DNA from 2 places in the Gordonia sp. 852002-50816_SCH5313054-c genome. Region 1 is predicted to be linked to the other one. Evidence: riboswitches for the same ligand, from Rfam matches in the RefSeq annotation. Region 1 holds a riboswitch; the other holds the start of a gene.
The links. Region 1 has a riboswitch for cyclic di-AMP ahead of A5788_RS19205 (transglycosylase family protein). Riboswitches for the same ligand answer to the same signal wherever they lie in the genome.
Positions count from the first base shown of each region.

Region 2: it holds a riboswitch for cyclic di-AMP, as region 1 does, so the genes downstream of both, A5788_RS02230 (C40 family peptidase) here and A5788_RS19205 (transglycosylase family protein) in region 1, are expected to answer to the same signal.

Region 1 covers NZ_LZTE01000075.1:45,628-55,187, forward strand. The annotation lists gene A5788_RS24460 (cold-shock protein) at 1-420, opposite strand; gene A5788_RS19185 (hypothetical protein) at 661-870, shown strand; gene A5788_RS19190 (flavin reductase family protein) at 867-1,430, shown strand; gene moaA (GTP 3',8-cyclase MoaA) at 1,427-2,515, shown strand; gene A5788_RS19200 (MoaD/ThiS family protein) at 2,524-2,772, shown strand; cyclic di-AMP (ydaO/yuaA leader) riboswitch at 3,032-3,212, shown strand; gene A5788_RS19205 (transglycosylase family protein) at 3,220-3,867, shown strand; gene A5788_RS19210 (molybdenum cofactor biosynthesis protein MoaE) at 3,990-4,433, opposite strand; gene A5788_RS19215 (MogA/MoaB family molybdenum cofactor biosynthesis protein) at 4,430-4,927, opposite strand; gene moaC (cyclic pyranopterin monophosphate synthase MoaC) at 4,920-5,456, opposite strand; gene A5788_RS19225 (hypothetical protein) at 5,475-5,678, opposite strand; gene A5788_RS19230 (helicase-associated domain-containing protein) at 5,747-8,092, shown strand; gene A5788_RS19235 (MFS transporter) at 8,089-9,560, opposite strand, start outside.
Region 2 covers NZ_LZTE01000022.1:108,386-117,945, reverse strand. The annotation lists gene A5788_RS02235 (DEDD exonuclease domain-containing protein) at 1-713, opposite strand, end outside; cyclic di-AMP (ydaO/yuaA leader) riboswitch at 1,372-1,556, shown strand; gene A5788_RS02230 (C40 family peptidase) at 1,572-2,273, shown strand; gene A5788_RS02225 (C40 family peptidase) at 2,428-3,507, shown strand; gene A5788_RS02220 (peptidase MA family metallohydrolase) at 3,520-5,013, shown strand; gene A5788_RS02215 (glycosyltransferase family 4 protein) at 5,026-6,144, shown strand; gene A5788_RS02210 (AMP-dependent synthetase/ligase) at 6,193-7,995, opposite strand; gene A5788_RS02205 (hypothetical protein) at 8,143-8,550, shown strand; gene A5788_RS02200 (SRPBCC family protein) at 8,550-8,987, shown strand; gene A5788_RS02195 (ArsA-related P-loop ATPase) at 9,002-9,560, shown strand, end outside.

The DNA of each region.
Region 1 (9,560 bases):
TCAGGCGTCGAGTTCGCGGGCGACGGCCCGCACGACCTCAGAAATGCGCTGCGCCGTCTTGCGATCCGGGTAGCGCCCCTTGCGCAGGTCGGGCTGCACCTTGCCCTCGAGCAGCGTGATGAGGTCGGCGACCATGCCGTGCAACTCGTCGGGGCTGTGCCGCTTGGCCTGCTGTTCCTTGCGCGCGGCCCCGCGGGTGTTCTTCGCGACGCTCGGGGCGGGTTCGAGCACGGTCACGGTCAGTGCCTGCGGCCCACGACGACCGGCAGCCATGCCGAATTCGACGCGCTGGCCTGGCTTGAGAGCCTCGACGCCTTCGGGCAGCGCGGACGAGCGGACATAGACGTCCTCCCCGCTCTCCTGAGCAAGAAAGCCGAAGCCCTTCTCCGCGTCGTACCACTTCACCTTGCCGGTCGGCACTGTGCTCACCCTCATCTTCGCTCGGTCTCACCACCGCGGTCATCTACCGCAGCGGGTCTTGCCGTAACAACTGGCTTCTCGTTCACAACAGTTGCCCTGTCACAGCAAAAGACGCCCAACCCACGACAATCAGATGAGCAGGGCGCCTGGTTACCCACCATTCTAGCCAATGGCCTGCTGCACAGTCACCTCACATTCGGTCCGGAGCAGCGACTCTCGAATGTGTTCTACCGTTGAGGTATGCAGAAGAAATCGTCCACGGCTCTTCTCGTCCTCGCGGGGATCGTGTTCGGCGTCGGAATTGTCGCGCTGATCGCGCTGTTCGTGATGCCTGCCGTCGATGATGGCGGTACCGCTCCCACATGGGTCTACCTGCTGGCGATGTGCACTCCGATCGGTTTCCTCCTCGGCATCGTCTACGCGCTCCGCTCCGGGCGGCGCGTGAAATGACGAGTCAGGGCGACGCGAGCCGCAGTGCGTTCGGTGCTCTGTCGCCGGTGTCCGAGCCCGGCGCACTCAAGCGTGCATACAGCTGCTTTCCCACCGGAGTTGTCGCGGTGTGTTGCCTCGGCACCGCCGACGCCCCGCTCGGCATGGCGGCGTCGGCGTTCACGACAGTCTCACTCGACCCCCCACTGGTCTCGGTCTGCGTACAGAACACCTCGACGACGTGGCCGCGGCTGCGCGAGGCACCCGCGCTCGGCGTGAGCGTGTTCTCGCACACGCAGTCGGCGCTGTGTCGTCAACTCGCCGGGCCCGCTGAACATCGATTCGACGGCACCACCCCGCGGGCCACAGACGACGGCGCGCTGTTTTTGCCCGACTCCGCGGCGCAACTGTCCTGCCACATTCACAGCGAGGTACCCGCGGGCGATCACACCGTCGTGTTGCTGCAGATAGACGCACTCGACTGCGATCCGGACGTCGAACCGCTCGTCTTTCACGCCAGCACGTTCCGTGCGCTCGAAGCACGCCCGCGACTGCAACCGACGACGACCGGGCCGACATGAGCATCATCGACCTCGGACTTCCGATCACCCCGCGCTCCGTACGCGACGACGACGCGCCGTCGTCGGGGCCATTGATCGACACGTTCGGTCGCGTTGCCTCTGATCTGCGGGTATCGGTGACCGACCGCTGCAATCTGCGGTGTACCTACTGCATGCCTGCCGAAGGTCTGGACTGGTTGCCGTCCGAGGATCTGTTGACCACCGACGAGTTCGTGCGGGTGCTCACCGTCGCCGTGCGCGACCTCGGTATCCGACGCATCCGCTTCACCGGCGGCGAACCGCTGCTGCGCCGCGACCTCGAGGAATTGATCGCCGCGGCGTCGAACATGCCCGAAGCGCCGGAACTCGCTCTGACCACCAACGGTCTGGGGCTGCGACACCGCGCACAGGCACTCGCCGACGCAGGCCTGCACCGCATCAACGTCTCACTCGACACCATCGACCCCGCCCGCTTCGCGCAGATCACTCGCCGTGACCGGCTCTCGAACGTGCTTGACGGGCTCGCCGCAGCCCGCGACGCGGGACTCCAGCCGGTCAAGGTCAACGCGGTCGTGCCGAACCGTGACGACCTCGCGGGCCTACCGGACCTGCTGCGGTTCTGCCTCGGCGAGGGCTACCAGCTGCGCATCATCGAACAGATGCCGCTCGACGCCGATCACCGGTGGGACCGCGGCGCGATGGTCACGGCGGACGAGATCCTCACGACGCTGCGTCGGACCTTCGAACTCGACCCCGATCCCCGCCCGCGCGGCGGGGCACCGGCGGCCACGTGGCTCGTGCGGGGGCACACCGACCCGACGGGACAGACAGCCCGCGTCGGGGTGATCGCGTCGGTGACGCGGCCATTCTGCGGCGACTGCGACCGCACCCGACTGACCGCCGACGGCGCCCTGCGCAACTGCTTGTTCGCCGACGCCGAGACGTCACTGATGCCCGCGCTGCGCGGTGGGCTCAGCGAAACCGCCCTCGACGCCGAGATCGCGCGACGCTGGCGGGGTGACATGTGGCACAAGGCTGCGGGACATGCGGTGAACACCACGGACTTTCGTCAACCCGACCGCCCGATGTCGGCCATCGGAGGGTGAGCGACTCGATGACGCTGACCGTTCGGTTCTTCGCGGCCGCACGTGCCGCCGCGGGCACCGATCTGACCGAGATCGACGTGCCGGCCGACGCGACGCTCGGCGACCTCGAACGCGCCCTGGTTGTCGACCACCCCGACCTCACGCGCGTGCTCGCCCGGTGCTCATATCTGCGGGACGCGATCGCCGTCTGCGACCGCACGACGCCTCTCGGCGACTGCGAGACGATCGACGTTCTACCGCCATTTGCCGGCGGCTGAGGCGTCCGAGGCCATGTGACCTTAGTCACATAACGAGCCGATAACGGGATGGACACGAACCGACCATCGTCGGGTTGAGCAGCGATGACGACGGAATTGGGTCCAAAGTCCCACGCGCAGCCCAAAAAACAACTTGCGGACGAGGGTGATTCAGCGGCGCATCCGTCGTACTGTACGAACAGTCTCCTCCAGGGAGATCACAGGACAGCCAAAAGAACACAACATTCGACCGGGCGCGCCAAGCCTCGTTCCCCCGATCGAATGACGAACAACAAACTCAGGAACGAGGACGGGGGACCCAACATCTCCGACGGAGATACGGACATCCAGACCCGGATGCCCTTGGGGTTAAGTCCACCGGCCGCCACGGCGACCACGGACCGAGCAACCTCTCGTTCGAACCCGACAGCTGACTTCGTAGGCGCGTGGAGAGAGGAAAGAAAACTCATGGCCGGACGTCATCGCAAGTCGACGACCAACACGACCACCAAGACCTTCGCGAAGGTCGCCCTCACCGGCGCAGTGCTCGGCGGCGGAGCCGCTCTGCTCGGCACCGGTTCAGCGCACGCAGCCTCCGACTCCGAGTGGGACCAGGTCGCACAGTGCGAGTCCGGCGGCAACTGGGCCATCAACACCGGAAACGGCTACCAGGGCGGACTGCAGTTCAGCCCGAGCACCTGGGCGGGCCACGGTGGCACCGCATACGCACCGAGCGCCGATCAGGCCTCCAAGGAGCAGCAGATCGCCGTTGCAGAGCGCGTGCTGGCATCGCAGGGCAAGGGCGCATGGCCGGTGTGTGGCACCGGACTGTCGGGCTCGACCCCGCGCACCGCTCCCACCGACTCGCCCAAGCCGCTGCAGGCCCCCAAGCCTGAGGTGAAGCCCGAGGCGCAGCCGCAGACCCCGCTGGAGAAGACTCCCGAGGCCAAGAGCACCGATGACGTCAAGGGCCAGGTCGACGGCGCGCTCGACGCCGCCAACGTCAGCCCCGAGGTCAAGAACCTCTGGAAGGCAGCCAAGGACAGCGGCTACCAGCTCACCCCGGACCAGCTGAAGATCTACAACCAGAACAAGGGCCTGATCCCGCTCCCCTGAGCGATCTCGCCCGAGTCCCGGCTGCACTGACCGCCGGACCCCGAGACGAAGGGCCCCGCACGACGCCATAACGGCCGTGCGGGGTCCTTTTCCAATCTCTAGGCGGAGCCGACTTCCAATCTCTAGGCCGAGCCGACCCATTCGTCGGAACCGTCGGCGAACACCTGGTGCTTCCACACGGGCAGGCGGGCCTTGACCTCGTCGACGAGGCGCGCGCACAGCTCGAATGCGGGCGCCCGATGGTCGGCCGCCACGGCGACGACGAAAGCCACGTCGCCGACGTCGAGTTCGCCCACGCGATGCGACACGGCCACCGCGCGAACTCCCGCGACCGACGCCGACACCTCGTCGACCACCTCGGCGAGCACCTCGGGTGCGCTCGGATGCGACGAGTACGACAGCTTGGTTACCGCCGACGCGTGATCTCCGTCGTGATTGCGCACTGCGCCCGCGAACCCGACGACCGCGCCGGCCGAGCCTGCAGCGGCGTCGGTGACGAGTTGTTCGTGAGATGGAAGGTCGATGGGGTCGGCGGCGAGAGCGGCCTTCACGACTCGCACGGTCATTCGTCGCTCCGCGGGTGATCGCCACCGCGGAGCTGGTCGAGCGCGTGGTCGAGGACGCCGTCGAGTACGTCGAGACCGTCGCGGACTCCGCCGGTCGACCCCGGCAGGTTGATGACGAGCGTGCGGCCGGCCACGCCTGCGACACCGCGCGAGAGGATCGCCGTGGGCACCGTCGGAAGTCCCGAGCTGCGAATCGCGTCGGCAAGACCCGGGATCTCGACGTCGAGCAATGCTCGCGTCTCCTCCGGGGTGCGGTCGGTGGGGGTGAGACCCGTTCCGCCCGTGGTGATCACGAGCGCGTCGGAGGCGTAGATCCCGGCGCGGATCGCGTCGCCGACCGGTGCGCCATCTGCGACGACGTCGACCTCGTCGACGACGAATCCGCGGGCGGTGAGCCACTCCGCGATGATCGGGCCGCTGCGGTCGACGTAGAGGCCGCGGCTTGCGCGTGTCGACGCCACGACGACGCGGGCCACGAGCTTCTCGTCAGTCATTTTTCTCGTCTGTCGCTCGGGCGCGAGTCCAGGTTCCCGACCGGCCGCCCGACTTCTCGAGAAGTCGGATCTCCCCCGTGCTGGCGCGTCGATCGACGGCCTTGGTCATGTCGTGCAGGGTCAGTCCTGCGATTGCGACCGCCGTGAGCGCTTCCATCTCGACGCCGGTCTTCCCGGCTGTCTCGACGGTGGCCACGATGTCGATGTGATCGTCGGCGACGGTGAAGTCGACGTCGACCGCCGACAGCGCCAACTGGTGGCACAGCGGAATGAGTGCGTCGGTGCGTTTGGCCGCCATGATTCCTGCGATGCGGGCGGTGGCCAAAACGTCGCCCTTGGGCAGCGCGGAATCGCGCAGTAGGTCGATGACCTCGGTGGTCGTGTGAAAGGTACCTGCGGCGACAGCGCGTCGTCGTGTCGTGGTCTTGTCGCCGACGTCGACCATCCGCGCAGCACCCGTCGAGTCGAGGTGCGAAAGACGAGAGGGATTCGACGTCTCGTCTTGGCCGCTCGCGTGCCGGGGAGGCATCAGGTCGACGTCACGTCGTCAGCGATTGACGACGGTCTTCGGTTGGACGTAGTTGACCTTGTCAGCAGGCAGCGGGAACTCGACATCGCCGAACGGCGAGAGTGCACCGGGGATCTCCGCCGCGAACTCCGAGACCGCGTGGTCGGGGACGCTGCCGTCGTCATGACGAGGCCAGCCGTTGTCGACGTAATGGTTCTTCTTTTCCTTCTCAGCCACGGGCATATTGTGCCATGCCACCCGCTGTCCGACGACTCGCCTGCTGTTTTGGTTCGACCACTAGACTTGATCGAATGAGCACGGACGACCAGCGGATCGGCCTGGCCGACGATCTGGCCGCGCGCACCGACGACGACCTGCGCGATCTGCTGTCGCTTCGCCCCGACCTCGCCTCCCCGCCGCCGCAGGGGACCTCGGTGCTCGCTCAGCGTGCGCTCGCCGCGGCGTCGATCGCGCTCGTGGGTGAGGAACTCGATCTGCTGACGCTGGCGGTGATCGAGCAGTTCATCGCGCTCTCCACCGGTCCGGGCGTCGCGCGGGTACCCGCCAACGTCGACGCCGATACCCTCGTGAAAGCGCTGTCGAACCGTGCCGAGTCCGCCGAGATCACCCGACGCATCGACGATCTACGACGTCGCGCGGTGTTCTGGGGCGTCGCCGATTCACTCACCGCGGGCGCACACCTCGCCTCGGCCCTGCCGTGGAAAGCGCTGCACCTCACCGGCCCTCTCGCCCACCTGACGCCCGACGACGTGCAGAAGCTGATCGACGGCATTGACGAGCGCCAGCGCGATCTGCTGACGACACTGTCGCGAGGCCCCGCGCTCGGACGAAGTCGGGACGCAGCACCCGGTGCAGATCCGGACAGTCCGGTCGCTCGGCTCATCGCGCTCGGCCTCCTCGCACGTATCGACGACCAGACCGTCGAACTACCGCCGATGGTCGCAGCGCTCATCCGCGGCGAACCTCCGCTGCACACAGACACTCTCGCGCCCCCAGGCCTCGCCGACGAACACGCGTCACTGCGGTTCGGCGCCAAAGCCGTCGACGCCGCCGCAGGTGGTGAGGCGCTCGAACTCATCCGCCACACCACGGCGCTGCTCGACGTGCTGGGACGGGCACCCGCAGCGGTGCTGCGCTCAGGTGCGCTAGGTGTCCGCGAATTGCGCAGGCTCGCAAAGGTAACCGGGCTGGACCAGAAACGCGTCTCGTTCCTCGTCGAACTCCTGGGCCACGCACGTCTCATCGACGTCGGGTTTCCCGATCCCCCACCGGCGGGAGATCGGGGTGAGCAGGCGTTCGCACCGACGTCGTCGGCCGATACCTGGCTGCACTCGGCACCCGAAAGGCAGTGGGCCACACTGCTCGACGCGTGGCTGTCGATGCCGCGACGCGCGTGGCAGGTCGGCGAACCCGACCGCGACGGCAACGCGTATCCAGCGCTCTCGTCGGAGCTCTACGACGCGACCGCGCCCGTGCAGCGTCATCTCATCCTCGACCTGCTCACCGAACTCGACGGTGCCACACCGTTTTCCATCGATACGGTCACCGCATCACTCGCCTGGCGACATCCGCATCGGATACGTCGACTCTCCCCGCGCGTCGTCGGCGAAACGCTTGCCGAGGCACAGAGCCTCGGAGTGATCGCACATCAGTCACTGACCTCGATCGGTCGAGTCGCGTTGTCGGACACCGACCCCGAGGCCGTCGACTCGCAGGTGCTCGCCGCGATGCGTAAGGCGCTGCCAGAACCCGTCGACCACTTCCTGACCCAGGCCGACCTCACGCTCACCGTTCCCGGCCCGATGACCCCGGAGCTCAGCGACCAGGTCGAGTTGGTCGCCGACCTCGAATCCGGCGGCGCCGCATCGGTGTATCGCGTCTCGGAGGCGAGCGTCCGACGAGCTCTCGACGCGGGCAAGACCAGCAGCGAACTGCTCACGATGTTCACCGCCCATTCGTCGACGCCGGTTCCGCAGTCGCTGACCTATCTGATCGAAGACGTTGCACGTAAGCACGGGCAGCTCCGCGTCGGCATCGCGTCGTCGTTCATCCGATGCGAGGACCCGACGATGCTCGCCGCCGTATTGCGTAGCGACGCAGCCGAACACCTCGCACTGCGCGCACTCGCACCGACGGTAGCGATCTCGCCGTCGGAGGTTCGCACGGTCATCGACCGACTCCGGGACGCGGGATTTGCTCCCGCGGGCGAGGATTCATCCGGCTCGCTCGTCGACTTGCGCGAGCGCGGTAGTCGCGTGTCGTCGGGACGGGGGCGTCGACGCCCGACACCCCGACGCTCGACACCGACCCCGGAACAGCTGCAATCGGTGGTGAGCCGCATGCGCTCCCACGACAGGGCGACGCGGGCAACCCCGGCGACTCCCGGAAAATCCGACGCCGCACCGGTACGCGCCGTCGGCGGTGGCGAATCCACCACTGCCCTCATCCAATTGGCGCTTCGTGCGAACCGACGTCTACTCGTCGGCTACGTCGACGCCCACGGCTCGGCCAGCAGACACGTCGTCACACCCCGGCTGCTCGGTGCCGGACAACTCGTCGGCACCGAAGAGGGCTCAGACGACGAGCAGCACTTCACCCTGCACCGCGTCACCAGCGTCGAGTTGCTCGACAGCTAGGCCAGCGCCGTCTCTGTCTCGGCGCCGTGTGCCTCACCGATCGGCCGTTTGACGTCGATGAGCAAACCGGCGACCAGCGCCACGCCAACCAGGATCGCCGCCGCGACGTAGAAGCCGATGCTCTGCCCGTGCACCATCGCCTCCGCCTGCAGCGATTGCGCGTCGGCGGGTCCGCGAACCGACGCCATGTGGCTGGTCACGTACGACGCCGCCGCCGTCGCGGCGATCGTGTTCAGCAGCGCGGTGCCGATGGCGCCGCCGACCTGCTGCGAGGTGTTGACCATGGCCGACGCCACGCCGGCATCCCGCGGTTCGACGCCGTAGGTGGCCAGGTTGATCGACGTCATGAACACCGTGCCCATACCCATGCCGAGCAGGAACAGCGCCGGGAAGATCACGGTCCAGTACCGCGTCGACTCGGCCGAGATCTGACTGAGCAGCAACATCCCGCACGCGGCGAGCAGTGCACCCGGCACGAGTAGGTATCTCGGCGGTACCCGCGTGATGAGCCGGGCTGCGATCTGCGTCGACCCGACCAGCATGCCGCCGACCATCGGGAGGAACGCCACGCCCGCGCTCAGCGGCGAATAGTGGTGCACCACTTGCATATACAGCGTCAAGAAGAGGAACGACCCGAACATCGCGACCACCGCGAGCGCGACGCTGAGGTATGCCCCACCGCGTGCGCGGTTGGCGACGACGCGCAACGGCAGCAGCGGGTGTGGGCTGCGCGCCTGCCACGCGACGAACGCCACCAGCAACACCACCGCCGCGATCAGACAGATGACGGTGCCGGTGTCGCCCCAGCCCTCTTCGGCGGCGCGGCTGAAGCCGTACACAACGAGGGCGAGTCCGCTACCGCCGAGAATCACGCCGAGGATGTCGAGGCCCGGCGTGTGGTCGGTGGCGCGGGGCGGCTCCTTGATCTCGACGATCGCCCCGAACAGTGCGATCGCGGCGAACACCACATTGATGTACATGGTCCAGCGCCAGTCGAGGACCTGGGTCAACAGGCCGCCGAGCAGCAGTCCCACCGCTGCTCCACCGCCGGCGATCGCGCCGAAGATGCCGAACGCCTTTGCCCGCTCTTTGGGCGCTGTGAACATCACGGTCAGCAGTGACAGTGCCGCCGGCGCCAGGAGCGCACCGAACGCGCCCTGCAGCGCGCGGGCACCGAAGAGCATGCTCTGGTTCAGCGCGGCGCCGCCGAGCGCCGAGGCGAGTGCGAATCCGACCAACCCGACCATCAGTGCTCGCCGACGCCCCCACAGGTCGGCGATGCGACCACCGAAGAGCAGCAGTCCGCCGAATGCCAGCGCATACGCGGTGATGACCCACTGCTGATTGGCCGTACTGATGCCGAGGTCGACCTTGGCGTCGGGCAGGGCGATCTGGACCACCGTGCCGTCGAGCACGACCATCAACTGCGCGATGCAGATGAAGACCAGGGCCTTCCACCGGCGCGGGT
Region 2 (9,560 bases), on a different contig from region 1:
CCGGGACGCGCGGGGATTCGGTCGGCCAGGTGCCGCTTTGCGCGCAGCCGCGGATCGGTACGTGGCAGGTAGCGGGTGAGTTCGCGATAGCTCTGTACGCCCTGATTCCCGACGCGTTCGAGAAGGTGGTGAAAGACCTCGACGGTCGCGCGGGCATCGTCGAGAGCGCGGTGCGTCGGGCGGACGGTGACGTCGAACAGATCGGCCAGAGCCGACAGGCGCACCGTCGGCGCCTCGTCGCGTCCGAGGATGCGTCTTGCCATGGTGACCGTGCACAGCGTTGCACTGAACGGCCACTGCAGGTGTAGGCGCAGCGCGTTCTGCCGCAGGAACGACATGTCGAACCGGGCGTTGTGGGCGACGAGAATCGATCCGCGCGCGAACTCGATGAACGACGGCAAGACCTCGTCGATGCGTGGCGCGTCGTAGACCATCGCCTCGGTGATCCCGGTGAGCGCGACGATCTGCGGTGGAATCGGGAGTCCCGGATCGACGAGTGTCGCGAACTCGCCGAGTACCTCGCCGCCACGAATCTTCACCGCGCCGATCTCGGTGATGCGGTCGTTGGTGGCACTGCCGCCGGTTGTCTCGAGGTCGACGACGACGAGCGTGGTGTCGAACAGGGACCGATCAGAGAACTCGTCGTCGAGAGTGCTCTCGAGGTCGGCGCTCGCGAGGTCTGAGAACGAGAGCTGATCGCCACTGGATGTCACGTCGCGAACAATAGTTCGAACCACCGACACCGCTGATTCGTTGCTGGTGAGGCGCGTGTTCCGAATGTGGCGATTCGTCGCCAACTGGTTTCTGGTGCCGGGCCTCCGCGACTCGGTCGGCCGGACTTGTCGGTGGGGGTGCCTAGTCTCGCGGTGAGAAGGAGGCAGTGGTGCGCGTTGCTGCCGGGAGGAGGGGAAGCCTCCCGACGACATGCGCATCCCGAGGATTTCACACCACTGAGACGGAGATCACATCATGGACATCGATTGCAGCACCTGCCCCGGTCGTGAACACGCCTGCGACGGCTGTGTGATGACAGTGCTTTTCGGCCCGCTGAACAGCCAGGATGCCAGCGCCGGGTGGCGACGGGGGTGGCCAACCGGCACCCGAGATAACGACGCCGAGATCCACGCCGCCATAGATACATTCACGGGCGCTGCAATGGCCTCCAACGTCGATGCACGATCTGCAAGAGCAAGCATCTGCGCAGTTCAAGCGGCCAGTTCGTCGTCCGAATCACCGACATTGCGTGCTGGCTAGGGCGCGGAGGTCGAACACGCTGTTTGTCGGTTAGTGGACAGACACGCATCCGGTTTCGTAACCTTTCCGAGACCTTTGCGAAGCGTCCCTCTCCAACAGGAGAGGTTCGCAGGGGTCACCGCTCAATCGCCGAGGCTACGAGTCTCGGCGTACCGGGGAACCACTCATTTTTTCGGAGCTTTCCGAATGGGGGTGAATCGCGCTCTCGATCCGGGTGTTCGCACTCGAATCGCATGCGCGTAGGGCCATTTCTTCCGGCCCGAATCCGACAGCTAACCCGGTCGGCGGTAGAGGGAGAACAAAGGAGAACACCCTTCGTGGCCAAACATCGTTTGGAACAGCCCGACCGCGGCAAGGTCGCAAAGAAGGCGGTAATCGCCGGGTCGATCACGTTCGGCTCGCTTGCCGCTGTCGCTGGTCCCGCTCTGGCCGCGCCGGTCACCGTGCCCAACGTCGGCACGTTCGAACTTCCCGGCGTCGACACCAAGCAGATTCCGGCACAGTTCCAGCAGCAGAAGGCGCCGGTCGTCAAGAAGCAGGATGTCGCGAAGTCGCCCGACGCCACAGTCGAGATCCCCAACGTCGGCAAGTTCACGCTTCCGGGTATCAGCGACAACCAGATCCCACAGCAACTTCGGCCGCGTGGCGGAGCTCCGCTGCTCGCCCCGACGCAGACCGCAGGCGAGAAGGCCGTGCGCGCCGCTGAGACCAAGATCGGCGCCCCCTACTCGTACGGTGCTTCCGGACCCAACGCCTTCGATTGCTCCGGCCTCACCAGTTGGGCCTTCCGTCAGGCAGGTCTGACGATTCCGCGCGACAGCTACGGACAGCTCGGCGGTGGCACCGCGGTCGCCTCGCTGGCGAACGCGAAGCCCGGCGACATCCTGGTGTTCAACGGTGGCGGACACGTTGGCCTCTACATCGGCAACGGACAGTTCATCCACGCATCGACCTACGGCGTCCCCGTGAAGAAGGACGTCGTGAAGAATTGGAGCTTGGTCGGTATCCGTCGCTACTGAGCGACGAGATCGACAGAGTTCGTGACGGCGGGCGGATCACGCGTTGACGCGTGATCCCCCCGACCGGCAGTAGCCGCCGCAACGCTCACGTTAGGGTGGAGCGCGGTGCACCGGTCTGCCACGTGGAGGCCGGTCGCTGCATGTGGTGAGGGGAGTGAACACAGAAGTGGTTGCGGGATCGCAGGCAATGGCGCATCGATCACGAGCGGCATTCGTCGTTGTCGTGACGGCGATGATCGTCGCTGTCGCACAAGTCTTCTCGATGGCGATAGCGGGTCCGTCGAGCGCGGAACCGACGCGCACACCCGACCAACTCCTCACTCAGTACAAGAAGCTGAGCACCGACGCCGAGAAGTCGTCGGAAGCGATGCACAACGCCCAGATCGAGTACGACAAGCAGCGCGGCATCGTGACCGCTGCCCGTAAAGACTCGACCGAGGCCCAGAAGGGCCTCGAAACCTCGCGGAAGACGCTGGGTTCGTACCAGAAGCGCGTCGACACAATTGTCCGCGCCAGCTACAAGGGTGCCCGGGTCAACCGTCTCTACGCGGTGCTCGTCAGCGACTCACCGCAGTCGTTGCTCGACCAGATGTCGGGCCTCGAGGTGATCTCGCGCCAGGCGTCGGCAGATCTCAAGGGCCTCAAGAAGGCTCGCGCCCAGATGGCCGCCGCGAAAGCGAAGGCCGATCGCACCGCCGCGGAGGCGACGACCGCCGTGTCGGCCGCCGAGCGCGTACGCGGCGACCTCCAGGCCAAGCAGGCCAACCTGCAGCTCCAGGCGGTTCAGGTGCGTGCCGTGTACGAGTCGATGACCGGCAAGCAACTCGGCGCCCTTCGTGGCCCCAAATTCGATTTCGACCCCCGTGCCGTGCCGAAGGGTACGTCTGCCGCTCTCGCGGCCGTGCAGGCTGCGCTGACCCGCATCGGAGATCCCTACGTCTGGGGTGCCACCGGGCCCGACTCCTTCGACTGCTCCGGGCTGATGGTGTGGGCCTACCAGCAGGCGGGTAAGACGCTTCCGCGCTCGAGCGAGGCGCAGATGGGCTCGGGAACGGCTGTCGACCGCGGCAATCTGCAGCCCGGCGACCTGATCATCTACTACCCGGACGCCCATCACGTCGGCATGTATGTCGGCGACGGTTACGTGATCCACGCGTCGACATTCGGTGTGCCCGTCAAGGTGGTACCGATCGACCAGGCCGGGCCGTTCGCGGCCGCGCGGCGATACGCCTGATGCGCGGACAGCGTGCACGCTGAGGCCTCGGCTGCGCGCGTAGCATGTGTGCTTCTCGCTGCCGCGACACTCGCAGTGGGTGCGTCGGCCTGCTCGTCGGATGATCAACCGCGGCAGGCGACCTCGTCGTCTGTCACGACGACGACCACGAATCCCAACGTCTATCTGCAGGAGCGGTCGGAGGGCGTCGCGCAACTCCTCGACGACCTCACCCGCGCTGTGACGGATGGCGATCGCGCTCGCCTCGACACGCTCCTCGACGCATCGACGCCCCCGACGTTCCGCGACTCCCTGACCGTCGCGGCCCAGAATCTGTCCGGACGGGATCTCTCCGGAACGGGCACCTCCACCGCGTCCTCGGCCGCAGCGCCGCCGCCGTCGGCGAACTCGCCGTCGCCATCCTCGCCGTCGCCGTCCTCACTGATCGCGGCTGTGCCCGCGCGCGGAACCACACTGAAGCTCAAGGAGTTCGGCTACCAACTCGCGTCGACGCAGGGCGCCGAGACCCAGGTGCCCGAAGAGGTTGCTGCTCGACTCGAATCGCAGGGCAGCACCGACTCGTGGGTCGCGCCGGTGCAGCTGCGGTATGCGCTCGGCGGCGCCAATACGCCGGGAGTCGACGAGCCGACGGTCGCGCTTGATCGCGAACTTGTGGTGGCGCGATACGGCGATGGGTGGAAATTGGTCGGCGACGCAACGCTTCTCGGTGACGACGCCCCGGCAACCCAGCTCTGGGACCTGCCGGGTCTCGAGGCCACGGACGTACTCACCGGGGGAGGGCCGTCGACGGTGGTGTCGTATCCGGGAACCGACGTCACCGTGGATCGGACGCGAAGCTCGCTGCGTCAGGCGGTATCGGCCGTCACCGCCTTCTGGGGTTCGGAGTGGCCGCGACGCGCCGTCGTGGTCGCAACCGCGACACCGGACGAGTTTTCCGCGATAGCGCACAGTTCGGCGACCGATACCTCTGCCGCCGCTGCGGCCACCGTGTTCGATCGCGTCGAGGGTGACACGGTGATCGGTCAGCGCGTCGTCCTCGCTCCGTCTGCCAACGACCTACCCGCGCCCGCGCTTGCGGTGGTGCTGCGGCACGAACTCACCCACGTCGCGGCGCGCTCGGTGACCGCGAAGGATGCGCCGCTGTGGATCACCGAGGGTGTTGCCGAGTATGTCGGCCGCAAGGGAACCTACGTGCGCCTCGACGACGCCGCACCGGATCTCGCCGCGCAGGTGCGCGCCGGGCAGAGTCCCGACGCGCTGCCGTCGGATCAGGATTTCGGTGTGGCGACAGAGAAATCGACTCTCGCATACCAGTCCGCGTGGGCGCTCGCGGCCTACGTCGCCGACCGCTACGGTGAAACACGTCTGAAGGCCCTCTATCGCGGGGTGGCGGCGTCGGGAGATGTCGGCAGGCAGGACAACGCGATCGCAACTGCTCTCGGTGTCGATCGCAACCGTCTGATCGCCGACTGGCGCAGATGGCTCGCGGAACAGGTTCCGGGATAAGGAGTACGGTCCGTGCGTCGAACCCTGTTGGTGACCAACGACTTTCCGCCGCGGGCTGGTGGGATTCAGTCGTATCTACAGAATCTCGTCGACAGGTTGCCGCCCGAAGACATCGTTGTCTACGCGCCCCGATGGAAGGGCAGCGTGGAATTCGATGCGCGACAACCGTATCGCGTCCATCGGCATCGGACGACGCTGATGTTGCCCACGCCATTCGTTGCGCGTCGCGCCGCCGAGATCATCCGCAGCGAGGGTATCGAGACCGTGTGGTTCGGTGCCGCGGCGCCGCTCGCGGTGATGGCACCCGCGATGCGAAGGGCGGGCGCGCAGCGCGTCATCGCCTGCACCCACGGCCACGAGGTGGGGTGGTCGATGCTGCCGGGTGCCCGACAAGTGCTGCGCCACATCGGAAATCACACCGACGCGATCACCTACGTGAGCAGGTACACCCGGAATCGCTTCGCTTCGGCCTTCGGGCGCGCTGCCGCGCTCGAGTACCTCCCGCCCGGCGTCGACACTGATCGTTTCGCTCCCAATCCTGTTGCCCGCGAAGAGTTTCGCGCACGGTTGGGGCTCGGCGACGCCCCCACCATCCTGTGTCTGTCGCGATTGGTGCCACGCAAGGGGCAGGACATGCTCATCCGTGCCCTGCCGTTGATCCGCAAGGAGATGCCCGACGTGGTGCTGGTCATCGTCGGTGGTGGACCGTACGCCGACACACTGCACCGCCTCGCCCGCGAGGAGGGGGTGGCCGATCACGTGATCTTCACCGGTTCTGTTCCTGCAGAAGATCTTCCGGCCTACCACAACATCGCCGACGTCTTCGCCATGCCTGCGCGCACACGCGGCGGCGGCCTCGACGTCGAGGGATTCGGAATCGTCTACCTCGAGGCGTCGGCAACGGGTGTGCCCGTCATCGCGGGACGTTCCGGTGGCGCGCCCGAAACCGTCGTCGAGGGGGAGACGGGCACCGTTGTCGACGGCCGCGACGTCCCGGCGATCGCGTTGGCCGCACTGGCGATGCTCACCGATCGTTCGGCGTCTGCCGCGATGGGCGCCAACGGGCGCGTTGTCGCCGAAGGCAGATGGCAGTGGCGACATATGGCAGCGCGCCTACAGCAACTGCTGTAGGCGCGCCTGCGTGATCTCGGGCCGCGTGATCTCGAGAAGCGTGCGCTTCTACTTGGTGTAGAGCGCGTCGATGTCGTCGGCGAATTTGTCGACGACCACGTTGCGCTTGACCTTCAGCGTCGGAGTCATCTCGCCGGTCTCCTCGGAGAAGTCGGACGGCAGGATGCGGAACTTCTTGATCGCCTCTGCGTGCGAGACTGTCTTGTTCGCCTCGTCGACGGCGGCTTGAACTTCGGCGCGCAGCTTGGGGTCGTTGATGAGGGATGAGACGTCGGCGTCGGACGGGAGGCCCATCCGCTCCTTCCAACCGGGGAAGGCCTCGGGGTCGATGGTGATGAGCGCCGAGATGAACGGCTTCTGATCGCCGACGACGACTGCCTGTGACACCAGCGGGGCGGAGCGCAGTACGTCCTCGAGACCTGACGGCGAGACGTTCTTGCCGCCGGCGGTCACGATCAGTTCCTTCTTACGGCCGGTGATGGTGATGAAGCCCTCGGAATCGATGTTGCCGAGGTCGCCGGTGTGGAACCAGCCGTCTTCGAGCGCCTGTGCCGTGGCGTCCGGGTTGTTCCAATAGCCGTGGAAGACCACGCCGCCGCTCAGCAGCACCTCGCCGTCCTCGCCGATGCGAACGGTGTTGCCCGCCACGGGCTTTCCGACGGTCCCGATCTTGATCTCACCCGGGGTGTTCACGCTGAACGCCGCGGTGGTCTCGGTCAGTCCGTATCCCTCGTAGACGGGGATACCGACTCCGTTGAAGAAGTGCCCGAGCATTGCACCGAGCGGCGCGCCACCGGAGATGGCGAGCTCGCACTGCCCACCGAGCGCCGTGCGCAGCTTGCTGTACACAAGGCGGTCGAAGACGGCGTGCTTCACCTTGAGCAGTAGCGGGACACTGCCCTTCTCCGACTTCTCCGAGTACTCGATCGCGGTGGCGCTCGCGGCGTCGAAGATCTTGCCCTTGCCGCCGTCGGCAGCCGATTGGCGGGCCGAGTTGTACACCTTCTCGAAGACACGGGGGACCGAGAGAATCAGCGACGGCTTGAACTGCCCGAAAGTGGCGACGATGTTCTTGGTGTCGCCGGTGAAACCGACCTCGACCCGCGCCTCGATAGCGACGAGGGTGATCGCGTGCGCAAGGACGTGCGCGAGAGGCAGGAACATCAGCAGTCGCTTGCCCGGCGCGAGCAGGGTGCTCAGGTTGCCCTGCAGAACACCGCGGATCTCCGAGAGCATGTTGGAGTGCGTCAGCTCGCACCCCTTGGGGCGGCCGGTGGTTCCCGAGGTGTAGATGAGCGTCGCCGGGTCGCTCGACTTGAGAGATGCACGCCGCTTGGCGATCTCGTCGTCGGAGACGTCCTTGCCCGCCTCGATGAGGAGTTCGACGGCACCGGGGCCGGCCTTCGGATCGATCTGGAACACCTGGACGGCTGTGGGCAGATCGCCGACCGCCTCGAACTCTGCGCGATGTCCGTCGTCTTCGACGATGATGGCGGAGGCGCCGGAATCCCGCATGATCCAGTCGATCTGACCCGACGACGACGAGTCATAGATCGGAACGGTCGTCGCGCCTGCGCACCAGATTGCGAAATCCAAGAGGATCCACTCGAGGCGCGTGCGGGACAGGACCGCGACGCGGTCGCCGGGAGCCACACCGGAGGCGATCAAGCCCTTGGCGATGGCCGTGATCTGCTTGACGGCGTCGTCTGCCCGCACCGGAAGCCACTCGCCGCCTTCCTCGCGCCGAAACACCGTCGAGGCGGGAGTGCGCTCGGCGAGACCGAACAAGATGTCAGTACAGTTCTCGTCCTCCTCGATCGTGAAATCGGCGGGGACGCTGTACTCATTCATCGCGGCACTCATTTGTTAATCGACGACCTTTCGCCATCGTTGGCATCAGACACTCGCGGTCAATCGTATCCCCGGACTTTTGGCCACCCACAACCGCGCCGGAGTTGTGTCACGTATGAGGGGTCTATCCGCTCCCGTCGCGAGTATGTGAAGCTAAGAGGCGTGACGAGCATTCAGGTGGCGGATGAGACATTCGTCGCTGCGGCACCCGAGTTGGTGGCTGCCGTGGTGGGTGATCGCGGACGATGGCGATCCTGGTGGCCCGATCTGCGCATAGAGGTGGCCGAGGATCGCGGTGCCGCGGGTATGCGCTGGCGGGTCGACGGTCCGGTGAGAGGAACGATGGAATTCTGGTGCGAGCCGGTGCTCGACGGGTTCGTACTGCACTATTTCCTTCATGCAGAACCCACCGGTGATTCGGCAGGAGCCGACGTGGCCGGCCTCAACCATCGTTACCGCGTGATCGGGAAACGGGTGACGTTCGAGATCAAGGATCTTCTCGAATCGGGCCGCGCCCCAGGCGATCCCGCGATCAGTGAAAGCGTGGCGAGCTGATGGCCGACCATACCGAGCGTTCGATCGTCATCAACGCCGACGCCGCCGAGGTGATGGCTGTCATTTCCGACTTCGAGCACTACCCGGAGTGGGTCACCGCGGCGCGGGAGGTCGAGGTCACCGAACGCGACTCGGCGGGCAGGGCGTCGGAGGTGCGCTTCCTACTCGACGCCGGCGTGCTCCAGGACACCTACGTGCTGCGCTACACGTGGGGTGCAGGCGGCGACGAGGTCTCGTGGGTTCTGGTGTCGAGTGATCTGCAGAAGGATCAGCGTGGCCGGTACGTGCTCAGCCGACAGGTCCCCGGCTCGACCAAGGTCACCTACGAGTTGATGGTCGACCTGCAGGTTCCGATGATCGGGCAGCTCAAGCGGCGTGCCGAGAAAGCGATCACCGACGCCGCGCTCAACGATCTGAAGAAGAGGGTCGAAGGCTGATCGACCTGACGCCTATTCACACCGTCTTCGGTCCGGGGGGATCCGGGGTGACCGCGGTCGCGGCCGCGGGCGCGGTCAGCCGACCCCGCGCGCGCAGGCCCGAGGTGCGCTCACCGCTCGCCGCCGATCGGCACACCCTCCTGGTCACGGTCGACCGCTGCTCGCCGGTCCCCGACATTCTCGGTGTGTTCCGCTCGCCCAACGACGTCGTCGCGGTGTCGTCGCATCTGCACCTGCTCTGCCTCGAGCGGCTCACGTCGGCCACGACGTCGTGGGCGCTGTTCGCCGAACTCCTCGCCGACACCGTGCGACGCTCCAAGATCACACTGCCCTTCGTCGACACCCTCGCAGGCATCGACCAGGCGGAGGTGACATCGCTGCCCGGCGTCGAGGATGCCTTGTTGCTGCGGCGGATTCGCGACGAGGCGGTCAGCGGTCAGTGGCAGCGCATCGTCGTCGACCTGTCCGGAGTGGGGGATCCGTACCAATTGCTCGATGCGCCGTCGACGCTTCGGCACTCTCTCGACCGGCTATGGCCGAGGCATCGCAGGCTCGCGGCCGCGGCCGACCGTC